DNA from 3 places in the Bacillus marinisedimentorum genome. Region 1 is predicted to be linked to each of the others. Evidence: predicted binding sites of a transcription regulator. Region 1 holds the regulator's gene; each other region holds the start of a gene.
The links. The regulator Rex, encoded in region 1, represses fermentation and respiration genes when NADH is low (regulators of the CRP and FNR family bind a similar motif). The targets are predictions, from matches to a motif close to TTGTGAAATATTTCACAA.
Positions count from the first base shown of each region.

Region 2: A4U59_RS06010 (cytochrome ubiquinol oxidase subunit I) is a predicted target of Rex. The motif match lies at 5,604-5,621, and genes of this name have one in related genera.
Region 3: A4U59_RS03580 (nitric-oxide reductase large subunit) is a predicted target of Rex. The motif match lies at 2,223-2,240, and genes of this name have one in related genera.

Region 1 is NZ_LWBL02000067.1:3,340-11,141, forward strand. It holds gene rimI (ribosomal protein S18-alanine N-acetyltransferase) at 1-173, shown strand, start outside; gene tsaD (tRNA (adenosine(37)-N6)-threonylcarbamoyltransferase complex transferase subunit TsaD) at 163-1,188, shown strand; gene A4U59_RS18885 (ABC-F family ATP-binding cassette domain-containing protein) at 1,850-3,802, opposite strand; gene moaC (cyclic pyranopterin monophosphate synthase MoaC) at 3,961-4,461, shown strand; gene A4U59_RS18895 (redox-sensing transcriptional repressor Rex) at 4,495-5,157, shown strand; gene A4U59_RS18905 (MDR family MFS transporter) at 5,833-7,251, shown strand; gene A4U59_RS18910 (YdiK family protein) at 7,432-7,644, opposite strand; gene A4U59_RS18915 (CPBP family intramembrane glutamic endopeptidase) at 7,649-7,802, opposite strand, start outside.
Region 2 is NZ_LWBL02000018.1:50,293-58,094, forward strand. It holds gene A4U59_RS05990 (DNA-dependent RNA polymerase subunit epsilon) at 56-265, shown strand; gene rnjA (ribonuclease J1) at 269-1,936, shown strand; gene A4U59_RS06000 (potassium channel family protein) at 2,280-2,948, opposite strand; gene A4U59_RS06005 (cytochrome d ubiquinol oxidase subunit II) at 3,119-4,132, opposite strand; gene A4U59_RS06010 (cytochrome ubiquinol oxidase subunit I) at 4,156-5,484, opposite strand; gene A4U59_RS06015 (ABC transporter ATP-binding protein) at 5,957-7,802, opposite strand, start outside.
Region 3 is NZ_LWBL02000013.1:1,513-9,314, forward strand. It holds gene A4U59_RS03580 (nitric-oxide reductase large subunit) at 1-2,141, opposite strand, end outside; gene A4U59_RS03585 (Crp/Fnr family transcriptional regulator) at 2,400-3,101, shown strand; gene A4U59_RS03590 (DUF2249 domain-containing protein) at 3,174-3,422, shown strand; gene A4U59_RS03595 (DUF2249 domain-containing protein) at 3,412-3,624, shown strand; gene A4U59_RS03600 (hypothetical protein) at 3,630-4,880, shown strand; gene A4U59_RS03605 (metal-sulfur cluster assembly factor) at 4,898-5,203, shown strand; gene moaD (molybdopterin converting factor subunit 1) at 5,897-6,130, opposite strand; gene A4U59_RS03615 (molybdenum cofactor biosynthesis protein MoaE) at 6,127-6,597, opposite strand; gene mobB (molybdopterin-guanine dinucleotide biosynthesis protein B) at 6,602-7,126, opposite strand; gene A4U59_RS03625 (molybdopterin molybdotransferase MoeA) at 7,111-7,802, opposite strand, start outside.

The DNA of each region.
Region 1 (7,802 bases):
TTGCAAGGGGGCAGGGAGCGAATACAGTAACGCTTGAAGTCAGGGCTAGCAATGCCGCTGCACAGAATCTATACCGTAAACTGGGATTCCAGGAAGGCGGCATACGAAAAAATTATTATACTGATAATAATGAAGACGCATTAGTGATGTGGGTGAACTTAAATGAAAAATAATGAAACTGAATTGATACTAGGAATTGAAACGAGCTGTGATGAGACAGCGGCGTCCGTCATTAAGAATGGAACCGAAATTCTTTCCAACGTGGTTGCTTCCCAGATCGAAAGCCATAAACGATTCGGCGGCGTTGTGCCGGAAATCGCCTCAAGGCATCATGTGGAGCAGCTTACCGTCGTGCTGCAGGAAGCGCTTGACCAGGCGGGAATCACGCTTGAGGACCTGGATGCGGTCGCGGTCACACAGGGACCCGGGCTTGTAGGCGCCTTGCTTGTCGGAGTGAATGCCGCAAAAGCGATTGCGCTGGCACATGATATTCCGCTTATAGCCGTTCATCATATTGCCGGTCATATATATGCAAACCGCCTCCAGCAAGAATTTGAGTTTCCGGTGCTCGCACTTGTCGTCTCGGGCGGTCATACCGAGCTTGTCCTTATGAGGGAGCATGGACATTATGAAGTGATCGGGGAAACGAGGGATGATGCTGCAGGAGAAGCATACGACAAAGTAGCGCGGACGCTGAAACTTCCGTATCCAGGCGGTCCGCATATCGATCGGCTGGCCAGTGAAGGGGAACCGGCAATTGACTTGCCGCGCGCATGGCTTGAACCGGATTCGTATGATTTCAGCTTCAGCGGGCTGAAATCAGCAGTTATCAACACGCTGCACAATGCTGCCCAGCGCGGCGAAGAAATCGAACCCGAGAATCTTGCAGCCAGTTTCCAGGAAAGCGTCATTGATGTACTGGTGACGAAGACGATAAAAGCAGCGGAGGAGTACAGGGTGAAGCAGGTTGTGCTGGCAGGAGGGGTAGCCGCAAATAGAGGCCTGCGCAGCCGGCTTGAAAAGGAGTTCGATCAGCTTACGGCCGATTTGATTATCCCGCCGCTTTCGCTTTGCACAGACAACGCCGCTATGATTGCGGCAGCAGGCAGCATCGAATTCAATAAAGGAAAGCGTGCTCCATTTTCGTTAAATGCCCATCCGGGGCTGGATCTGGAGTCGTTCAATTAAACCGCTGTATAGGCAGCGGTTTTTTCTATGACAAAAGGTCTAAAGAGGTAATAATAATTTGAATTGTAAAAAAGTTTAACTTAAAACCTGTGCTTTTGAACCAGGACATTTACCAAAAAAGATCGGTTTATAGATGTTTTAACCTGTTTGAAATAGGGAAAAGAGTATAAAAGACTATTAACAGGTTATTTATCCACAGCATGCCATTTTTGTGGAAAAACAAATGGAACAGCGGTATAAAAGGTTTTACTATGTTAATAACATTCTGTGGATAAAAACGGGTGATTTTGTGGATAATGGGGATAAATCTGTTAATCCTCTTTCTTACTAACTATTTTTTGTGTATAACTCTGTGGATGGTGTGAATAGTTTTAAAATATAGAAAACCGGTGCAAAGCTGCACCGGTTTTTTTATAGGTAAGGAAATTAAAAAATGTTTGCGTTGTTGATAAAAAGCCAGAAGGGAGTCATCCAGCTCCAGGCGCCAGCGGCTATCGTCATAAGCGGTTCATCCCCTCCGGAAGGAAAGACCACCTTCCTGCGGGTACCCCCGCTTATGCGTACGCCGCTAAGCGTGCGCCCTGCGCTTTTGTTCCTGAAAAGCGGATAGCGGCGAATCGCAGAAACAGGCACCTGACTGCGGACTGCCGCTTGCGCTTCTTTATTCAGTTTCGGCCAATTGAAGCTCTTCCCATTCTTCCATCAACTGCTCGAGTTCTTCCTGTAAGGCCGTCAATTCCGTGTGATGCAGGGCTGATTTTTCATGGTCTTCATATATTTCCGGAAGGGCGAGCAGTGCTTCTTTTTCTTCGATTTGTTCCTCCAGCCCGGCAATACGGAGTTCGATTTCTTCAATTTTTCGCAGCCGCTGCCGTTCTCTCTTTTTTTCTTCTTTGTCCTGCATGTACTTCGATTTGTCGCCGCCCTGCTGATCATGATTGCCGGAAGGGGCAGCTGCCGCTTTTTCTTCCTGTTCGAGACGGGCGAGTTCTTCCATTTCATTTTTCTTATCCACATAGTAATCATAATCGCCGAGAAATTCGGTCACTGTTTTTGTGGATAGTTCCATGATTCGGTCTGCAATCCTGTTGATAAAGTAACGGTCATGGGATACGAACAGGATTGTGCCTGGATAATCAATCAGTGCTGATTCAAGCACTTCTTTGCTGTCGAGGTCCAGATGGTTCGTCGGTTCGTCGAGGATAAGGAAATTCGCTTTCTTAAACATCAGTTTACACAGGGCCAGCCGCGCTTTTTCCCCGCCGCTGAGCCCTGAAACAGGCTTGAGGACATCATCGCCGCTGAACAGGAAATTTCCTAGGGCGGTCCGGATTTCCTTTTCGCTCTTGAGAGGGTACTCGTCCCACAGTTCATCAAGGACACGCTTGTTTGATTTCAGGCTGGCCTGTTCCTGATCGTAATAGCCCACAGATACGTTGCTGCCGTAGACGATGGAGCCTGATGTGACGTTGTCGCTGCGCATGATGGCTTTCAGCAAAGTGGATTTGCCCGCTCCGTTCGGACCGACAAGTGCGATGCTGTCGCCGCGGTTGATCGTTGTATTCAATCCGGAAAAAAGTGGCTCTTTACCGGGATATGCAAGCGACAGATCGTTGATTTTCAATACATCGTTCCCGCTTTGCCGTTCAATTTCGAAGGAAAAGGAAGCCGATTTGGCATCACCTTGCGGCCTGTCCATCTTATCCATTTTCTGAAGCTGTTTGCGGCGGCTCTGTGCCCGTTTTGTCGTGGAAGCCCTGGCGATGTTGCGCTGGATGAAATCTTCAAGCTTGGCGATTTCCTCCTGCTGTTTTTCATACTGTTTCAAGTCGCGTTCGTACCGTTGGGCTTTTTCATCCAGATAGCTGCTGTAGTTGCCGTGGAATTTGCCGGTCGTATGGCGTGAAATTTCATACACAACATTGACGATGCGATCAAGAAAATAACGGTCATGAGATACAATCAGTAAAGCGCCCGGATAACCTTGCAAATACTGCTCAAGCCATGTAAGCGTTTCGATGTCCAGATGGTTCGTCGGTTCATCCAGAATCAGCAAATCAGGTTTTGTCAGCAGAAGTTTGGCGAGAGCAAGCCGGGTTTTCTGGCCCCCGCTCAACGTTGAAATCGGTGTATTTGTATCAAATCTGCTGAAGTTCAGACCGTGCAGGACCGTACGTATATCCGCCTCATATTGATATCCGCCTTCATCTTTGAAGACGAGCTGCAATTCATCATATTCTTTCATGAGCTTGTCATAGGCAGCACCGTCATTCAGTAAATCGGGGTCCCCCATCTTAGCCTCCATGGCGCGCAGCCTTTTTTCCATATTCAGCAGCGGTTCAAAGACACTCAGCATCTCATCCCAAATCGACAAATTGGATTCCAGGCCGGTATCCTGGGCAAGATAACCGAGTGAAAGGTCTTTCGGCTTGATGATCTCGCCTTCATCATAAGACATCTGGCCCGCGATGATTTTCAAGAGCGTGGATTTGCCCGCCCCGTTCCTGCCGACAAGCGCAATGCGGTCATTTGATTGTACTTCCAATTTAATATTCGATAAAATAAGATCAGCGCCAAAATGCTTTGTCAACTGATTTACTTGAAGCAATATCATAGCAGTTCACCTCTATATTCGATAGCTTTAGTGTATCGCACCGGGAATCAGCTGGGCAACCTGGGGCTTTTAAGAATACGCAATTGTCGATTATTCGTTTCAAAAAAGGCCCGATCTCGGGTTATAATGATAGAAAGCAAGCTGAGAGGAGTTTTCGTATGGCATCTGAGTTTACTCACTTTAATGAGCAGGGCAGGGCAAAAATGGTCGATATCGCGGACAAGCAGGCAACCGTCCGGACGGCGCTGGCCCATTCGAGTGTTCAGGTAAGTGAAGAGATATATACAAAAATACAGGACAATGAGATTGGCAAAGGAGACGTGCTGGCAGTCGCTCAAGTTGCCGGTATCATGGCAGCCAAAAAAACACCGGAATGGATTCCGATGTGCCACCCGCTTCAGCTGAAAGGGGTCGATGTCTCGTTCGAATGGCAAAAACCCGCAGATGGCAGTAAAGACGGTGATTATATTCTGCATATCGGCGCAAGTGTCAAAACGAAGGGGAACACAGGCGTGGAAATGGAAGCGCTAACGGCAGCATCCGCAACAGCGCTGACGGTGTATGATATGTGTAAGGCAGTGGATAAAGGAATGATCATCGGCCCGACCTACCTGGTGGAAAAGACAGGCGGCAAAAGCGGAGATTTTCGAAGAGAATAGAACAAAGCGAAAAGCAGTGTTGGGGGTTAAATTATGGAAATCGATAAAAATAAAATCCCGCAGGCAACGGCAAAAAGGCTGCCGTTATACTACCGTTTTCTGAAGAATTTGCATTCATCAGGGAAACAGCGGGTGTCGTCTGCGGAATTAAGCGAAGCGGTCAAGGTTGACTCAGCGACAATCCGCCGTGATTTTTCTTACTTCGGTGCACTTGGCAAAAAAGGGTATGGGTATAATGTGAGCTATCTGCTGTCATTTTTCAGGGAGACGCTTGACCAGGATGAAATTACAAAAGTCGCCTTGATCGGTGTCGGTAACCTTGGCAGGGCCCTTTTGCATTACAATTTCACCAAAAATAACAATACGAAAATCGCAATGGCATTTGACGTGAATGAGAACCAGATCGGAACTGAAATCGGCGGCGTGCCGATTTACGATAGTGAAAAGCTGGAAGAGCGGCTTGGAGATGTATCTGTCGCCATTTTGACGGTGCCTGCACCCGCAGCGCAATCCGTCACCGACCGCCTTGTGAAAGCCGGCATCAGCGGCATCCTGAACTTCACTCCGGCCCGGCTGGCGACACCGCCTCATATCCGGGTCCATCATATCGACCTTGCGATTGAACTGCAGTCACTGATCTACTTCCTGAAGCATTATCCTCTCAGTGAAGGTGAGCAGGAAGAGGCAGAAGAATAAAACGAACCCGCGGTTTTTGAGTAACTGGCAGGGTTGAAACATAAACGAATATATCTTTGGAGGTGGAATCGGCACGCTGATTCACACCTCTTTTTTGTTGTTATCGTAACGGTCAACGGCATTTTCAAATTTCTATTAACTGGGGTACATGGGCTTTTCATATTGTTACCTGAATTATGCGTTCCCGAAAAGGTCTTCGGAGTTCCAAAAAGGAAACGCAACGAGCTATGCGTTCCGGAAAAGGCTTTCGGAGTACGAAAAAGGGAACGAATCGATACTATGCGTTCCCAAAAAGGTCTTCGGATCACCGAAAAGGGAACGCATCAAGTAATTCATCAGCATAAGGAACGGACAGATTTCAGCTAATTCAAATTTTTCTTCCCAATCATGCTCTTAAATTTAACATCAACAAGAAGACCGGAACCCAAACTGGTCTTCTTATTATTTAGTGTGTTAATAAGCTCACTCGAACCTGTAAGCGGTCCCAGCCGTGGGTTTTAAAAAGTTAAACAAACGTTTATTTAAAAAGAGAATGCACCGGTCACGAGGGCTGCTGGAGATTTAAACAAACGTTTATTTAAAATTGTCTGCCGTCTATTCTTTTCACAGCCCTATTTTGATGTATGATAGAGATAAAGAAAATTTCGGAAAACGAAACAACCGGGGGATAGAGAGATGGCGAAAAAAATACCTGAAAAGTGGATGGTGGTCATTGCCGTTTTGCTCGGCACATTCACCATCATTTTAAATAACAGCATGCTGAATCCGGCAATTCCTGAACTCATGGCAATCTTTGATACGGATGCGGTTTCAATCGGCTGGGTGATTACCATTTTTATGGTTTCGATGGGGATCACGATGCCGCTGACCGGCTATCTTGGCGATAAGATCGGCAAGAAGAAGCTGTACATGATTGGGCTTGTTTTGTTTTTGATCGGGTCTGTCCTTGCTTCAATGGCATGGAGCCTCACATCATTAATCTTATTCCGCGCCATACAGGGGATTGCAGGTGGTGTCATGATGCCGCTTTCGATGGCTTTGATCTTTGAAGTGTTTCCGCGGGAGGAACGCGGGCTTGCGACCGGGGTGTGGGGCATCGCGGCCATGATGGCGCCGACGATCGGCCCGACACTTGGCGGAACGATTGTTGAAACGAGCAGCTGGCATTACTTGTTTTTGTTCAATATCCCGTTCGGCCTCCTTGGGCTTGCCGCTTCCGCTTATTACTTGAAGTCGACGGAAAAGGTGAAAGATATCAAGTTTGATAAGATCGGATTCCTGCTCGTTACCCTTGGAGTAGGAGCAGTCTTGTTTGCGCTCGGCCGGATTTCAAGGGTGGAACACCTCGCAAACCCGGTGAATATCGGCCTGATCATCTTCGGCCTCGCCGGAATATATGCGTTTGTGAAGTATGAAAATCGGCAAAGCCAGCCGCTGCTGGAGCTGTCCGTCTTCAAGGCGCCCGCTTTTTCCATTGCAGTATGGATTGCCAGCGTTACATCGATTGGGCTGTTTTCATCGATTTTCCTTATCCCGCTTCTTATTCAGAACGTATATGGGTTAAGTGCCATCATTACCGGGCTTGTGTTTTTGCCGTCAGCTCTCTTCAGCGGCATTTTTATGACGGTCGGGGGCCGGCTGCTGGATAAAAATGGACCGAGAGGCGTCGTCACCACCGGCCTTGTCATATTTGCCGCCACAACACTGGCACTCGGTTTCCTGAATCTAGAGACCTCCCTCTGGTACATCCTGGTTGTGATGCTGATCAGGGGAATCGGCATGGGGCTTTGCAATATGCCGGCAACGACGACAGGGCTGAACGCGATTCCTGACCGCCTCGTTGCCCAGGGCTCAGCGATGAACAATGTCCTCAGACAAATCAGCTCATCGCTCGGCATTGTTTTCATTTCGGTATACTATGAGGTCCGGAGAGCCCAGCTGCTCGGAATGGGCGTAAGCGGCACCGAAGGCAGCCTCCAGGCGATCAACGAAGGATTTCTTGTCGTCGGAGTGCTCCTCGCCCTTTCGATTCCAGCAGGATGGCTGATCGGCCAGGATGAGAAGCGGGAGGAAGCGGAGTTGAATCCGCAGTGACGTGTTTTCAAGATGCTTCATAAAAGTTCAGTGCCTGAAAAAGCGAGGATAGAACTAAATCGTTGCGTCCGTGCCCGCCTCAGCTTTAGCCGCACTTATTTCGCTTATACATGCCTTCCCGCAAACTTAAAAACACCTGGACAGCAACAATATGCTGCTCCAGGTGTTTTTTATCATCAATCAATCGTCCTCTTTTTCCTTCGTGATTTTCCGGATTTTATAATCCAGCATGAAAAACCGGATCGCCGACACGAAATTGAATGTGGCCAGCAGCATCAGAAGGATTGTTGTAAAATTCCAGATGTCTTCTTCGGGGCTCTGGATGGCCAGGTAGACGAATATGAATGCAAAGCCCCCGTATAGGAACCCCATAAGCAAAGGTGAAATTCTCATAAAATTAAAAGCCTCCAATAAATGACTGGATCATCTCCGCCTGTTTTTGCATCTCGCGGATTTCGTCTTCGAAGATGATCTGCACGCCGACAACCAGGCTGTTCATGGCGACATGCGCGACAATCGGGACAATGATCCTTTTCGTTTTCACATATAAG
Region 2 (7,802 bases), on a different contig from region 1:
AACATAAGAAAAGCACGATACAAGCAAAAATGGACATTCAAGGAGAGATTTACCAATGATTTTTAAAGTATTGTACCAGAAGGATAAGAACCAGGTTCCAGTGCGCGAACGTACAAACGCCATGTACGTAGAAGCGGATTCGGAACGTGAAGTCCGCCAAAAGCTGGCAGAACGAAACCATAACATTGAATTCATTCAGGAAATTAACGGGGCATTTCTTGAATACGAACAAGCATCAGAAAATTTTAAATTGGAGACGTTTTAGTATATGAAATTTGTAAAAAATGACCAGACAGCAGTGTTTGCATTAGGCGGTTTAGGAGAAATCGGGAAAAACACGTACGGCATTCAATTCCAGGACGAAATCATCCTGATCGATGCGGGGATTAAGTTCCCCGAAGATGAACTCCTCGGAATCGATTACGTCATCCCTGACTATACCTATCTCGTAAAAAATGAAAATAAAATCAAAGGCCTTTTTGTCACACACGGACATGAGGACCATATCGGCGGCATCCCGTACCTTTTGCGGGAAATTAACATTCCGATATATGGCGGCAAGCTCGCCATTGCCCTGATCCGCAAAAAATTGGAAGAACACGGACTATTGCGGAATGCAAAATTATATGAGATCGAAGAGGAAGATATCATTAAGTTCCGTAAAACATCGGTATCGTTTTTCCGCACGACACACAGCATCCCCGATTCTCTTGGAGTAGTCGTGAAAACACCTCCCGGCAACATCGTCCATACCGGCGATTTTAAGTTTGACTTCACTCCGGTAGGAGAACCGGCCAACTTGACGAAAATGGCCGAAATCGGGCGGGAAGGCGTTTTATGCCTACTTTCGGACAGCACGAACAGTGAAATCCCGAATTTCACAATGTCCGAACGAAAAGTCGGGGAAAATATTCAGGATATCTTCCGCAAAGTCGAAGGACGCATTATCTTTGCGACGTTCGCATCTAACATTTACCGCCTGCAGCAGGTTGTTGAAGCTGCTGTGAAAACAAACCGCAAAATTGCTGTTTTCGGAAGAAGTATGGAAAACACAATTGAAATCGGAAGGGAACTTGGCTACATCAACGCCCCGAAAAACACATTTGTTGATGCACATCAGCTGAACAGGCTGCCTGCGGACCAGGTGACCATCCTTTGTACAGGAAGCCAGGGTGAACCGATGGCTGCCCTATCCCGAATTGCCAACGGTACACACCGGCAGATACAAATCATGCATGGTGACACTGTCGTCTTTTCTTCCTCGCCGATTCCAGGTAATACCGTCAGTGTCGCCAGGACAATCAACGCCCTCTACCGGGCGGGCGCAGATGTCATTCACGGGCCGTTGAGTGATATTCACACTTCCGGACACGGGAGCCAGGAAGAACAGAAATTGATGCTCCGGTTAATGAATCCGAAATTTTTCATGCCGATACACGGGGAATACCGCATGCTTAAAATGCACACGAAGCTGGCGAAGGATACAGGCGTTCCCGAAGAGAACTCCTTTATTATGGACAACGGGGAAGTGCTTGCCCTCAGTTCCGATAAAGCATCTGTTTCCGGTAAGATTCCATCAGGCTCTGTATACGTTGACGGCAGCGGAATCGGCGATATCGGAAATATTGTCCTTCGCGACCGGAAAATCCTTTCTGAAGAAGGCCTTGTCATCGTCGTTGTCAGCATTGATATGAAGCAATTCAAAATTGCAGCAGGTCCAGATCTCATTTCACGGGGTTTCGTCTACATGCGCGAGTCCGGAGATTTGATCAATGACGCCCAGGCGCTTATATCCAAACACCTTGACAAAGTGATGGAGCGCCGCACAACCCAGTGGTCCGAAATCAAAAACGAAATCACGGACACACTGGCACCATTCCTATACGAAAAAACAAAACGCAGACCAATGATCCTGCCAATCATCATGGAAATATAGAAATGCGGAGAGCACCGGGTTGCGGCGTATGCATAAGCGGGGGCATCCGCAGGAAGGCGTTTTTTCCTTCCTGAGGAGGCCACCGCTTATGTCACTAGCCGCTGGTGCTCGCAGCTGGACAATAGAAATTGCGGAAGGCGCCGGTCAGCGGCGTACGCATAAGCGGGGCGCTCTTACAAAGGGCGCCCTTTCCCTTTGAAAGAGTGTACCGCTTATGACGATAGCCGCTGGCGCCTGGAGCTGGACAATCGAAATGCCGAGAGCACCGGTCAGCAGAACCAATCCAACACCAAAAAGAACCGTCCATAATCATGGACGGTTCCTTTATGTTTATTTATTCAATTTACATTCTGTCGTCAGCAAGTCCTTTTTCAAGACGCGTAAGATCCTTATCGGCCCCGATGACAATCAAAATATCCCCTTCATGGATCTTTTCATTCGCCATTGGAGACACAATAATTTCCTGTCCACGTTTCAGTGCTACAACGTTACAGCCGTAACGGGCCCGGATATCAAGTTCAATCAGCGTCCTCCCGTCCAACTGCTTGCCTGCAATCAATTCAACGATAGAGTGCTCATCCGAAAGCTCCAAATAATCCAAAACATTGTTGGATATCAAATTATGGGCAATCCGGTTCCCCATATCCCTTTCCGGATGAACGACCCGGTCTGCGCCGATTTTTTCGAGAACTTTTGCATGGTAATCATTTTGTGCTTTGACGGTAATATGTTTGACACCCAGTTCTTTTAAAATAAGTGTTGTAAGGATACTTGACTGGATGTTATCTCCGATTGCTACAATCACATGTTCAAAGTTGCGGATACCGAGGCTCTTCAATACAGCCTCATCGGTCGTGTCAGCCATGACTGCATGCGCAGCTGTATTAGCGAATTCATTTACGCGATCCTCATCGATATCGATTGCCAGCACTTCCATGCCTTCTTTCGCAAGAGCCCGGCAAATACTGCCGCCAAAACGGCCAAGGCCTATTACTGCAAATTCTTTTTTCATTTTCGATTCCTCCACTTTTGCTGCAAAACAATCTGACCATATTTTAACACACCATGTATTTTCCTGCCGTATATTTTGAGAAAATACCTCTTCGCTCTTCAATCATGATAAAATCCTGATGGCATCCCTGTTTGAAAAGCCGGCGACAGAACGCCTACACCGTTGAGGAATCATTTTTCCCCTTTTACATAGTCAGCATCGAACAGGAATAATCGCATCAAAAGGATAAGAGATGGAATTAATAGAAACAGTCCTGCTATGAAAGCGATAACGAGGGCAATCCCCATTGTCGAGTTTGTGAATCCGGATTCCAGCGTAATGTACGGATATAAAATATAAGGTAAATGGGAAACCCCATAGCCGAAAAACGCAAAGAGAAATTGGAACATCACCATTACAAACGCTGTCCCGTAATGTTTCCTTTTCCAGATTAGCGTTACAGCAGCCAGGAAAAAAATCAGAGATAACACAAACATCCAGGAATAGTCGATCATCCGCTCAAAATGGACAGAGTTATGTGTTTTTAAAGACGCAAACACAAGGAGACTTGCCAGAATGGCTGGCGGGCTCCAGAACAGGGCAAATTTCCGCAATTCCTCGAGTGCCGGAACATCTGCGGCTTTGTCTGCATAGTACGTCAGAAATGATGCACTGATGAAAAGGACTGAAACGATTGCAAGAAATACGACACTCCAGGAGTAAAAGCTCGTAAACAGCTCTCCGGCATGAAATACGACTTCCCCTCCAGTTTCTTCAATGAAACCTCCTTCAGACATCGTCAACGCGGTCGACATCGATGCGGGAATGAGCAGACCGGTCGCACCGTATAAAAACGTATATAACTGTGAATCTTTTGAACCATAGTTTCCGAATGCGTAAAACGAACCCCGAATAGCCAGCAAGACGAGGACGATGCTGCCTGGAATCAACAGAGCCGTACCATAGTAATATGCCGTATCTGGGAAAAAACCGATCAGCCCGACAAAAAAGAAAACAAAAAAGACATTTGTCATTTCCCATACAGGTGAAAGATATCGGCTGATGATATCATTCATGATATGCTCTTTCTTTTTCAGCTTTCCGTAATATGCGTAGAATCCGGCACCGAAATCAATCGATGCCACGATAAGATACCCATAAAGGAACAGCCATAAAACAGTAATGCCCAGCAGTTGAATCGTCATCTCATGATCTCCCCCTTTCTCTTTTATTCCTTAAACCTGTACTCCAGCTCAGCCTCAACCGGGTTATTTTTAAACATCTTCCAGAGAACACGGACAGATACCCAGCCCAATACGATATACAATGCAACAAACAGGACAAGCATCAAACCGACGGAATCTGATGTGGTCGCACCTTCAGACACTTTCATATATCCACGCAATATCCAGGGCTGGCGTCCGACTTCCGCAAAAATCCAGCCAAGTTCAATTGCAACCATTGCCAGAGGGCCGCCAGCCGTAATAAGTCTCAGCAGCCATTCATTCAATGGGTTAAAGCGTTTCAGCCGGTATGCGATAATGTAGAGGAATGAGACGCCTGCCAAATACATCCCGATCATGACCATTCCATCAAACAGGTAGTGAATCCATAGAGGCGGTGTTTCATCCGGCGGAAACTCGTTCAGGCCGATCACTTCGCTGTCCGTCTTGCCGTGGGCAAGAATGCTCAATGCTTTCGGGATATGGATGGCGCCGTTAATGTTTCGGTCTTCATCAATGACACCAAACAAAATCAAATCGGCCCCTTCCTCCGTTTCAAAGTGCCATTCGGCGGCCGCCAGTTTTTCAGGCTGATATTCAGCCAGGAACTTGCCGGAGAAATCTCCGATTACTGCTGTCGCAACTGCAAAAAGAAAACCGGCAACCATAGTGAGCCGCAATGCTTTCTGATAATACACTGTATTCCTGCCCTTAAGTATATAAAAGGCCGTTATTCCAGCCAGGACAAACGCTGACGTAAGGTAAGCGCTGGAAAGGACGTGGGCAACCTTTGTCGGTGTTGCAGGGTTAAACATCGCTGCAAGCGGCTGAATGTCCGTTATGACCCCGTTCTCAATCAGAAAGCCTTGCGGCGTATTCATGAATGCATTGACGGTTGTGATGAAAAAAGCAGAAGCGGATGCCCCGATTACAATCGGAATCGAAAGAAGCCAGTGATAAATCGGCTTATTGAACCGGTCCCATGTATATAAATAAATTCCTAGGAAAATGGCTTCAAAAAAGAAAGCGAACGTTTCCATGAAAAGAGGCAAGCTTATGACCTGTCCTGCCACCTGCATGAAAGTCGGCCACAGCAACGACAGCTGCAGGCCAATTGCTGTCCCTGTCACGACACCGACCGCCACAGTGATGACAAATCCCCGTGTCCAGCGGCGGGCGAGCATCAAATAATGATTATCTTTCCGTTTAATGCCGATCCATTCAGCCAGGGAGATAAGCAATGGCACCCCGACACCGATCGTGGCGAAAATAATATGGAATATAAGTGTGACCGAAGTCAATATCCTGCTTAGCAATACGCTGTCCATTTCCATTTTTAAAACCCTCTCTTTCTCCCTGATGCACTCCTGGCCACCCAGGAAAAGTTAAGTTTGCACTATATGTATATGGTAAACCCCAAAAATGAAGGTGCAGTGAAATATTCTTGAACATTTTGTGACGACATTCACATATATGACCGTCATAGTTCTACTCTTTGTAAGACAATGAGTTAAATGGATGGTCCTTCCGCTTTATTCTATACCCGGCATAGCTCAAGCTTAATCTCAAATAATATTGGAAACCAGCGGATAACCAAATAGTAACCGATCAGTCCGGAAAACCTTTTTGTGTCTGTTTTGAATGTTATTCACTGTATACTGAAAACTCGCCGATTGGCGAGCCTTTTTGCGAAGACAGAGGGCGCATCCCCCCTTACTTCCCTGCTGACAGGTTATCCTTTCCTGTACAGTAAAAAGCCGCAGGATTGCCCCTGCGGCTTTTTAATCGGTTAATTGCCGGCCTCACTCAGCCGGCTGCCCCTTTATCAAGCATATTGAATTGCGCTTTCACAAGGCGGTAGTATTCACCTTCTTGCTCCATCAATTCATCATGATTTCCCTCTTCAATTTTTTTCCCGTGGTCAAGGACGACAATTTTACCGGCTTCCCTGATTGTGGATAGCCTATGGGCGATAATAATAGCTGTCCGTCCTTTCAGCAACGTCCGCAGCGCTTCCTGAATCTGCATTTCCGTCTCCGTATCTATGCTGGCAGTAGCTTCATCAAGAATGAGGATTTTCGGATCGGCCAGCAATGCCCTCGCGAAAGAAAGAAGCTGTCTTTCTCCCTGCGATAAAATATTGCCGCGCTCTTCAACTTCTGTTTCATAACCGTTGCTCAGTTTTGATATGAATTTATCCGCACCGACTGCTGAAGCTGCCCTTTTCACCTCTTCATCGGATGCATCCGGCCGGCCGAATCTGATATTTTCAATAATGGTCCCTGAAAAAATGAATGTATCTTGAAGGACGATGCTTATTTGTGTCCGCAAGTCACTCAGCTTCACGTTCCGGATGTCATGGCCGTCAATCTTCAATGACCCTTCTGTAACATCGTAAAAACGGGTGACAAGATTGGCGATCGTCGATTTGCCTGATCCGGTATGGCCGACGAGCGCCGCCGTCTGTCCCTGTTCAATAATGATCGAGACATCATCGAGGGCTTTGTTCCTCTCATCATATGCAAAACTGACATGATCAAGTTCAATTCTGCCCTTCATATCTTCAAGTGGTACAGGATCTTTCTTCTCTTGCACGTTCGGCTGCTCATCAAGGAACTCGAAAATCCTTTCAGAAGAGGCCATCCCGACAAGCAATTGGTTGTATACCTGTCCGAGCCGGGAAATCGGTTCCCAGAACATGCCAAGATAAAAAGCAAACGACACAAAAACTCCAATGGTGATCTCGCCCGACTGGATGAAAGTCGCCCCTATCCATATTAAAATAGCTGTTCCGACTGCATTAGACATTTCAACAAACGGCCGGAACATCGCATTCTTCTGGGTTGCATCCCGCCAGCTCTCCATCGTCTCACTGTTCACGACATTGAAAAAAGCCATGTTCTCTTTTTCCTGAGTGAAAGACTGGGTCACCCGGATACCCTGAATGCTTTCATTCAAATGTGAATTCAGCTTTGACTGCCGGATTCTGACTGTTTGCCAGGAACGGCGGATCGTTTTCCGCAGGTGGGTCGATATAAAAAACATGATCGGCAAAATGACCATTATGGCAAGGGTCAACTTTGGGCTGAGTGCAAACAAAATACCGACGATGCCAATCAGCATGATGACATCCATCAACAGATTGATGACACCATTTGTGAATAAGTCCTGCAATGAATTGACATCGTTCTGTATCCGGACAAGGATCGAACCGGCCGAACGGTTGTCAAAGAACCGATGGCTGAGCCGCTGGATATGCGTAAAAAGATGATGGCGCAAGTCGTATATGACTTGCTGGCCGAGCCGGTTCATCCAGCGGATCCGGAGCAAGTTCGCTGCATATGACAAAATATACAGGCCGCTAATAACAGCTACAAGGGTCCATAACAGCGGCAAATTTTTATTTTTGATGGCATGATCCATTGTGTAGACACCGATCAAGATCGGCACAATCAGGCGGACTGCTGTAGAGATGAGCATCGCAACAAAAGCGAGCGGCAACAAATTGGTGGAGTATGGTTTCAAATAACTGAACAGCCTCGCCATCTGAGACCAGTTGAACGGTTTTTCGATTGCCTGGTCAGTTGAATAACGAAACCGGTTCAATGTCCGTTCGGAAACATTTTCCCTTGCTTTTTCCACTGTGTTTTTA
Region 3 (7,802 bases), on a different contig from region 1:
AGCTGCAGGAAACCGACCGGGAGCAATGTTATGGCAACCATTCCTGCTAGCCCGATGTTAAGCGCCCAGAAGGAGAATTTAATCCATTTGTCGTTCCAGGCCGATGGTTTCACGATATTGCGCAGTGAATACATTAATACTGCCAGGCCGAACATTCCATATACGCCCATCATTGCCGCATGCCCATGTGCAGGTGTCAGGAACTGGCCGTGCTCGAAGTAGCTGACCGCCGGCAGGTTGATCAGGAAGCCAAGTACACCGGCTCCGATAAGGTTCCAGATGGCTGTGGCAATCAAAAACCAGAAAGTGGACTTGTAAGGGAAATCGACACCGCCGTCTCTCATCATTCTGTATTGTTCATAGGCTTCCAGGACTAGCAGGGTGAGCGGGATGACTTCAAGCGCTGAAAATACTGCGCCAAGGGCAATCCACGCTTCAGCGGAACCATTGTAATAGTAATGGTGGCCAATACCGATGACACCGCTTCCAAGCAGGATTGTCAGTTGGAAGTACAGTGCCCGTACAGTTGATTTTTTCGTGACAAGGTTCATCTGTACGAGCAGGAAACCGATGATGACGACTGCAAATACTTCAAAGATCCCTTCCACCCATAGATGGATGATCCACCAGCGCCAGTAGTCTGACATCGTGAAGTTTCCGCCCGGATTGATGAAGAATGCAAAGATATAGAATAATGGAACCGCAATGGCTGCATAGAACACAAGGTGGATAAGTCCGCCTTTGTCGCTTTCTTTCTTCAGCCCGCTCTTGATGCCGCGGAAAACGATGAACAGCCAGATCATCATGCCTGCTGTCAGAATGACTTGCCAGATGCGCCCCAGTTCAAGGTATTCCCAGCCCTGATGGCCGAACAGGAACCACATGTTGCCAAGGTAACCGTTGACACCGAGCCATTCACCAATCATGCTGCCGCCTACAAGGACAACGAGCGCCCAGAATAGGATATCGACGAGGAGTCCCTGTTTTTTCGGCTCATGACCGCCGACGAGGGGTGCAGCATAAATGCCCATGCCCAGCCAGGAGGTCGCAATCCAGAAAATCGCCAGCTGCAAGTGGTAGCCTTTTGTGATGCTGAACGGCAGGATATCGTGAATCCATTCTATACCGAAAAAACTGTCCGGTTCGATATAATAGTGGGCCAGCAATGCGCCAAACAGTGATTGTACAAGGAACAGAACCGTCACGATTGCAAAGTATTTCCCTGTTTTAACTTGTGACGAAGTCAACGGCTGGCTTTTCAAATCAAATTCCGGGAATTTCCCGTCTTTATAAGCTTCCTGCATTCCTAAATGATATCGATAGAAGACAAATAAAATAATAGCTACAAACAAGATCAATACAGTGACACTGGCACCGCTCCACCATACGGCGGAAAACGCCATTGTGTTGCCGGCATCTTCATAAAACGGCCAGTTATTCGTATAGGTAATATCATCATCTGTTCGATAGGTGCTTGAAAGCCATGCTGTCCAGAAGAAGAAATCTGCTATTTGTGTAATCTGATCTCCTTCAGCGACGTGGGCACGGTTTTCATCTGGCATGTGGCTTTCCTGGATGAGTCCTTCCTTCAGCCCCCAGCCATCGCCTTCCGTGAACACTTCCCGGTAATAATCACGGACACGCTCAACCCCGTATACTTGCGCATCTGTCAGCGGCAAGGTGTCTGTGGAAGAATCATAGCGATTCACCCGCATTTCTTCAATGACGGCCTCTTTTATGACGACCTGTTTTTCAGGAGCAAGATCGGCATAGTTAGCGCCATATGTTTCCTGTGCCTTGAAATCCTGCATGCCTTCTGTATAAATTTTCAATGACTCAGCTGTGTAATCCGGCCCCATGTAAGAACCGTGTCCGAGAACCGTTCCGTAATCCATCAGCCCGTACTTTTGGAAAACGCCCTGCCCACCGATGATCGATTCCTTCGACATCACTTCTTCCCCGGCCGGTCCGGTCACTTCTGCCGGGCGCGGCGCCATTCCTTTAAAGATCCAGAATCCGCCGACCAATAATACGGTGAAGCTGGCCACCAGGGTCAATACTAAAATTGACTTCAGCATGCCGTTCTTCACACCCGGTTTTTTCTCCGGTTCCAGGTGCTGTTCAAGTTTTCTGGCTTCCATCACTCTCATCTCCCTTTTGTTTTCTGAGTCAAGGTTACCACCGTTGCAAAAGGAAGAACTGTGCGCTATTTGGGAGCAACCAAGTGAAAAATATCACCAATCCGCCGTTTGTTTGTCAATCAGGTGACAGATGGCACCCTAAAGGCAAATTCTATGACATTTGTCACTTTTCTGCTCATGTGAGTCCGTTACACTAACACTAAGAACAATAAATACCTTTCCTATGATGGAAAAGCAAGAAAGGAAGGATGCAAATCAATGAACCATCATCATTCCATAAAGTCCCTTTTACAGAAAATGCATATATTCAAGGAATTGAGTGATACAGAACTTGATCCGATCCTTAATATTTCATACCCGCGCCAATTCAAGAAGCGTACGCTTGTATTCATGCAGGGCGATCCGCTTGATAAGGTATATTTCATCTACTCCGGGAGTGTGAAAATTTATAAAACGGATATGACCGGAAAGGAACAGATTGTCTCCATTTTGCAGGCGGGTGATATGTTTCCGCATGTCGGCTTTTTCCGGAAAGGTGATTATCCGGGCCACGCTGAAATCCTTGAAGATGCGACATTGATCGTCATTCCCATTGAGGAGTTTGAAAACATCATCATGACTTATCCGGACATCAGCATCAAGCTCTTCAGGGTACTGGGAGAAAAAATTGTGGATTTGCAAAACCGGCTGGAAGAACAGATTCTTTCCAACTCTTATGAACAAATCATAAAACTGCTGCTTCGTCTCTCCAAAAATCACGGTGTCGAGATTGAAGGTGGAAAATTCCAGCTGACCACCAATTTTACTAACCGTGAAATGGCGAATATGATCGGCACATCGCGTGAGACAGTGAGCCGGACACTGAATGGGTTTAAGAAAAACGGCATCATTACAATAGAAGAAAATGGCTTTTTCATTATTGATTCGGTCAGGTTGAAAGATGAACTGATTTACGGGTAGTGACCTGGTTCACTTCATCATTGACTGAGAATGAGTATAATTTTCATTAATCAAACACAGGGAGGAATTCATATGGCAGCACCATCAGTTGTTGAATTGGATGTACGCGAGGATTTATTGAATAAACGGGAGCCTTTCCAAAAAATCATGGAGGCGGTCGGTTCACTTCAGCCTGAAGACGTATTTGTCCTTCATGCGACCATCAAGCCGGTGCCTCTTATCTCGCTTATGAAGGCAAAAGGCTATAAAGCGGAAAGCGAAAAGATCGACAGCAAACATTGGCAAATCACATTCAAAAGAGGCGATTCCGATGAAGCTTGACAACAGGGGCCTTGAACCGCCCGAACCGATGATGAGGACGCTCGCAGCGCTGGAAGACCTTGCGGATGGCGAACAGCTGATCATCCGGAACGACCGCCGCCCGATGTTTTTGTTTGCGGAATTGGATGAACGAGGCTGGAGTTACGCATACGAAGAAATGAACGACAGCAGCTTTGAAATTACCATTACCAAGAACGGGTGATCGTGATGATTCCTACAGTCAACGCCAAAACGGAAACGAATGTTAAATTACCGTTTTCCTTCATTTTTTATAGCCTTGCAGCTTTCATCGTTTCCCAAATCCTTCTTCTGGCCAACAGTGATTTGATCGTCCAGGGCATATTCCGGGTTCCAGTCATCTGGGCCGCAGCCCATTTGCTGCTGCTTGGCTGGGCGGTGATGGTGACGATGGGGGCGATGTACCAGCTTATTCCTGTCGTCTTTTTGACGCCGATTTGGAATGAGCGGTTCGGTTTTGTCCAATTTGCCGTAACGGCAGCTGGCATCACCTCTTTTGCGGCAGCACTTGCGCTTTATCCGGCCGCAATTGTATGGACAGGCACACTTACCTTGATCGGCATCCTGATGTTTTTATTCCAGATGGTCATGACGATAAAATCACAGCCGAAGTGGGATATCCTGCACCTGTTCATCGCAACTGCGCTCGCCTTCTTATTTGCGGCTATCGGCATGGGCATCATGCTTGCGGTAAACCTGCAGTCAGGAGTCGGCTGGGTCAACCATGAAGCGCTTCTGAAAACCCATATCCTGTTTGGAATAAACGGCTGGTTCACACTGTTGATCTTCGGGTTTTCATATAAAATGGTACCCATGTTTTCCCTTTCGCACGGATTCACGATGAAATGGAGCAAATATGTATACAGCTTTTACATGGCCGGCCTCGCTGTTTTGACTGCTTCTTACTTTCTCAGCAGTAAATCGCTCATGCAGGCTGGAGCTGTACTGCTCCTGGCCGGATTCAGTTTTTTCCTGTATCACATAAAAGAAATTATCGGCAAACGCATCAAGAAAAAACTCGATAAGCCGTTCATGTTCTCTCTGGCGGCAGCCGTCTTTGGCTGGCTTGTACACGCGGCCGGGACGATCGCCGTTTTCACACCTGATGTGACACCAGTTATGTATGCAATTCTCATTTACCTTTATATCATGGGCTGGATCATTTTCAGCATTCTCGGTTATTTATACAAGATCGTCCCGTTCCTCTGGTGGACACACCGGTACAGCGGCGAGATGGGCAAAGCGGGAGTCCCTGCGCTTAAAGACCTCATCAATGAGAAAGCAGGTGTCATCATTTTCATCGCACTTGCGATCGCACTTGCCGGCATCAGCGGGTCAATCTTATTTACTCAGAAACTTTCATTCCTTGTTTTCCAGACGTTATTCGGCGCGGCGGTTCTCGCGTACAGCGGCACAGTCGCAAGCATTGTGAAAAAATAATCAAGGGGGCAATAAAAATGAATTCACTAGATAAGACAGTCGTTCAGGAAAGATTGAAAACGGTGATTGACCCTGAGCTTGGCATCAACATTGTAGATCTCGGCCTCATTTATGAAGTGGCAGCGGATGAATCCGGAAACCTTAAAATAACAATGACACTGACAACTCCGGGCTGCCCGCTACACGACAGCATTGTCGGCGGAGTGAAAAGCTCGCTGACTGATGTTGAAGGTGTCGCATCGGTAGACGTCAATGTCGTATGGAGTCCGCCGTGGACTCCTGACCGGATGAGTGAAGAAGCAGCCAGAATGCTGCATGGATAAACTGAAAGACTGAAAGCTCAGAGTTTATGAATCATGAAACTCTGGGCTTTTTGTTTTTTGCCAAATTCCATTAAGCATCCTTTAACGGAATAAAAATCCGGGAAAATGATAGCAGACTATTCTGGATGTTATCCGTTCCTTTCCGCTGCAGGCATTCGCTTTCCACGGGGCGACCGGGAACCTGTTCGCGCCGGTGGGGTCTTCCCTGTTCGCTTCCCCCGCTGGAGTCTCATGCCTTCCACTTAAATTCACTTAGTTTTTGAATCATTATTAGTACAGGAAAAAGGACATCTGTGTTCAACTGTCCGTTTCAAAATGCTATTGATTGAAAGTCTCTCCATCTTCCACAACCCTGTCCATTAACAGAAAATGTTTTCCACCTCCCTCTATCACTTTTTGTCCATCAAGAACAAATGCGAAAGGCGACCGCTTAGCGGCGTAAGCATAAGCCGAGGTACCGGCAGGTAGATGCTCTTTCCTTCCGGAGGGGATCACCGGTTATGACGATAGCCTCTGGCGCCTGGAGCTGGACGATTCCCTTCTGGCTCCACAATATTTAAATTTTTATAATTTCCTAAACAACAAAAATCAAGCAGGCAACCCTTTAAGGATTTCCTGCTCGATTTTTGAATTGATTTTTACTATTTTCCGAAATGCTCCGATCGAAGGAGAGTATTGAGATAGAACTGTTTATTATCCCCCGCTTACAGGAGGAATGAAAGCGACGGTATCGCCGTCTTTAAGCTCGGTGTCTTCGTCGGCATACTCCTCATTGACAGCCGTCATCGCACTTTCAAGCGTTGTAAAGCCGTACTTTTCCTTCATGATGCCGCGAAGTTCTTTCACTGATCCTGGAACAGTATCCAGTTCAACCTCATTCGTCCCTGCTGTTTCCTGCAGCTGTGCGAAGAGCAATACTTTTATCATGATAAATCACCTTCTTCTGGGCGTCCGGTCGGATAGGCGGTTTTTTCAAGCTGATCGCCGATCCATTTTTCGCCGTCTTCCCAGTGTTCTTTTTTCCAGATTGGCACAATTTCTTTGATGCGTTCGATCGCATAGCGGCTTGCCTCGTAGGAATCGGCCCGGTGCGGGGTTGAAACTGCAATCACTACTGCAATATCAGAAATCTCCAGTCTCCCGATCCGGTGTGTGATGGCTGTTTCCGCATCCGGCCATTTTTGCTTGATTTCGTCGCCTATTTGCGCAAGCTTTCTTTCAGCCATGCTTTTATAAGCGTCATATTCAAGGTGCAGGGTGCGCTTGCCTTTTGTAAACTCCCTGACGGTGCCGATAAATGTGTTGATTGCACCTGCTTCCGCCCTGAACACCTTTCTCGATACTTCTTCTATGGAAATCGGTTCCCGTATAATCAAAAAACGGTTATCGTTCATGTCATCACCCTTCCAGTTCTTTTAGAATGGATGTTAAATATTCGTCTTCTTCATTGATATGGAATACAGGCAGCTCAGACACTCCCGCAGATTGCAGGTCAAACCAGCAAATAACGGCTTTGATGTTCTCCAATTCATCAAGCAAATGAAGGTCCTCTTCGGTCCTTAACAGGACAGCTTTCGGATATGGCTCTTTTTTGTATCCTTCAATCAGGATGACATCAACCGGCAGCTGTTCGTATATCTTCAAGAAATCTCCTGGTTCCCAGCCGTTTTCACTGGCTGCACTCAGGTTCAATAAGCCTCCGCCTTCCACCAATACTGAAGAAGCACCTGCTTCCCGGTGACGGGCGGTATCTTTTCCCCGGTCTCCTATCTCCGGCATCCCGCCGTGCCCGTGATGCTTGATTGTTCCTGCTTTGACCCCTGCCGCGGACAACCTTTCTATCAGTTTCACAGTGAGTGTCGTTTTGCCGCTGTCCTGATAGCCGACGACCTGGAAAACGGGTTTTGTCATTCCCAGGGCCATTCGCTTCCTTCAAAGTCTTCAAGCAGCAGCACTTCAACCATGTCACCGGATGCGAATCCTCTTGTTCCGCCCGGCAGAATCATCAGTGAATTCGTATTGATCAGGGAAGTCACGACATTTGACTTGTCCATGCCGCTTGGTTCCACGACTGCTCTTCCATCTGAGAAGCCGATCGTGCTGCGGACGAAGCGTGTGAATGGATTTGCTTTCGGGAAATCCGCTGTCAATTCGGCCGTCACCTTTTTAAGGTGCGGTTTGTCTGTTTCAAGCATGGCCTGTATTACCGGGCGCGCATAGATTTCAAATCCGACATAGCTTGCTGATGGATTGCCGCTGAGCCCGAATAAGAGCTTGCCGTCCAGTTGGGCCACAGTTGTTACGCTGCCCGGCCTCATCGCTACTTTGTTAAATAGGACTTCCGCTCCGAGGCGTTCATAAATCGCTGGCATGTGGTCATAATCACCTACTGCCACTCCGCCTGTTGTTACCAGGCAATCGACTTCCTTAAGCATTTCTTTAACTGAATTATACGTAATATCCAAATCATCGATGAGCTGGCCGAAATATTTCACTTCCCCGCCGGCACGGACGATTTGGGATGACATCATATATGAATTGCTGTTTCGGATTTTCCCCGGTTCGAGCTCTTCGTGGACATCAAGAAGTTCTGATCCTG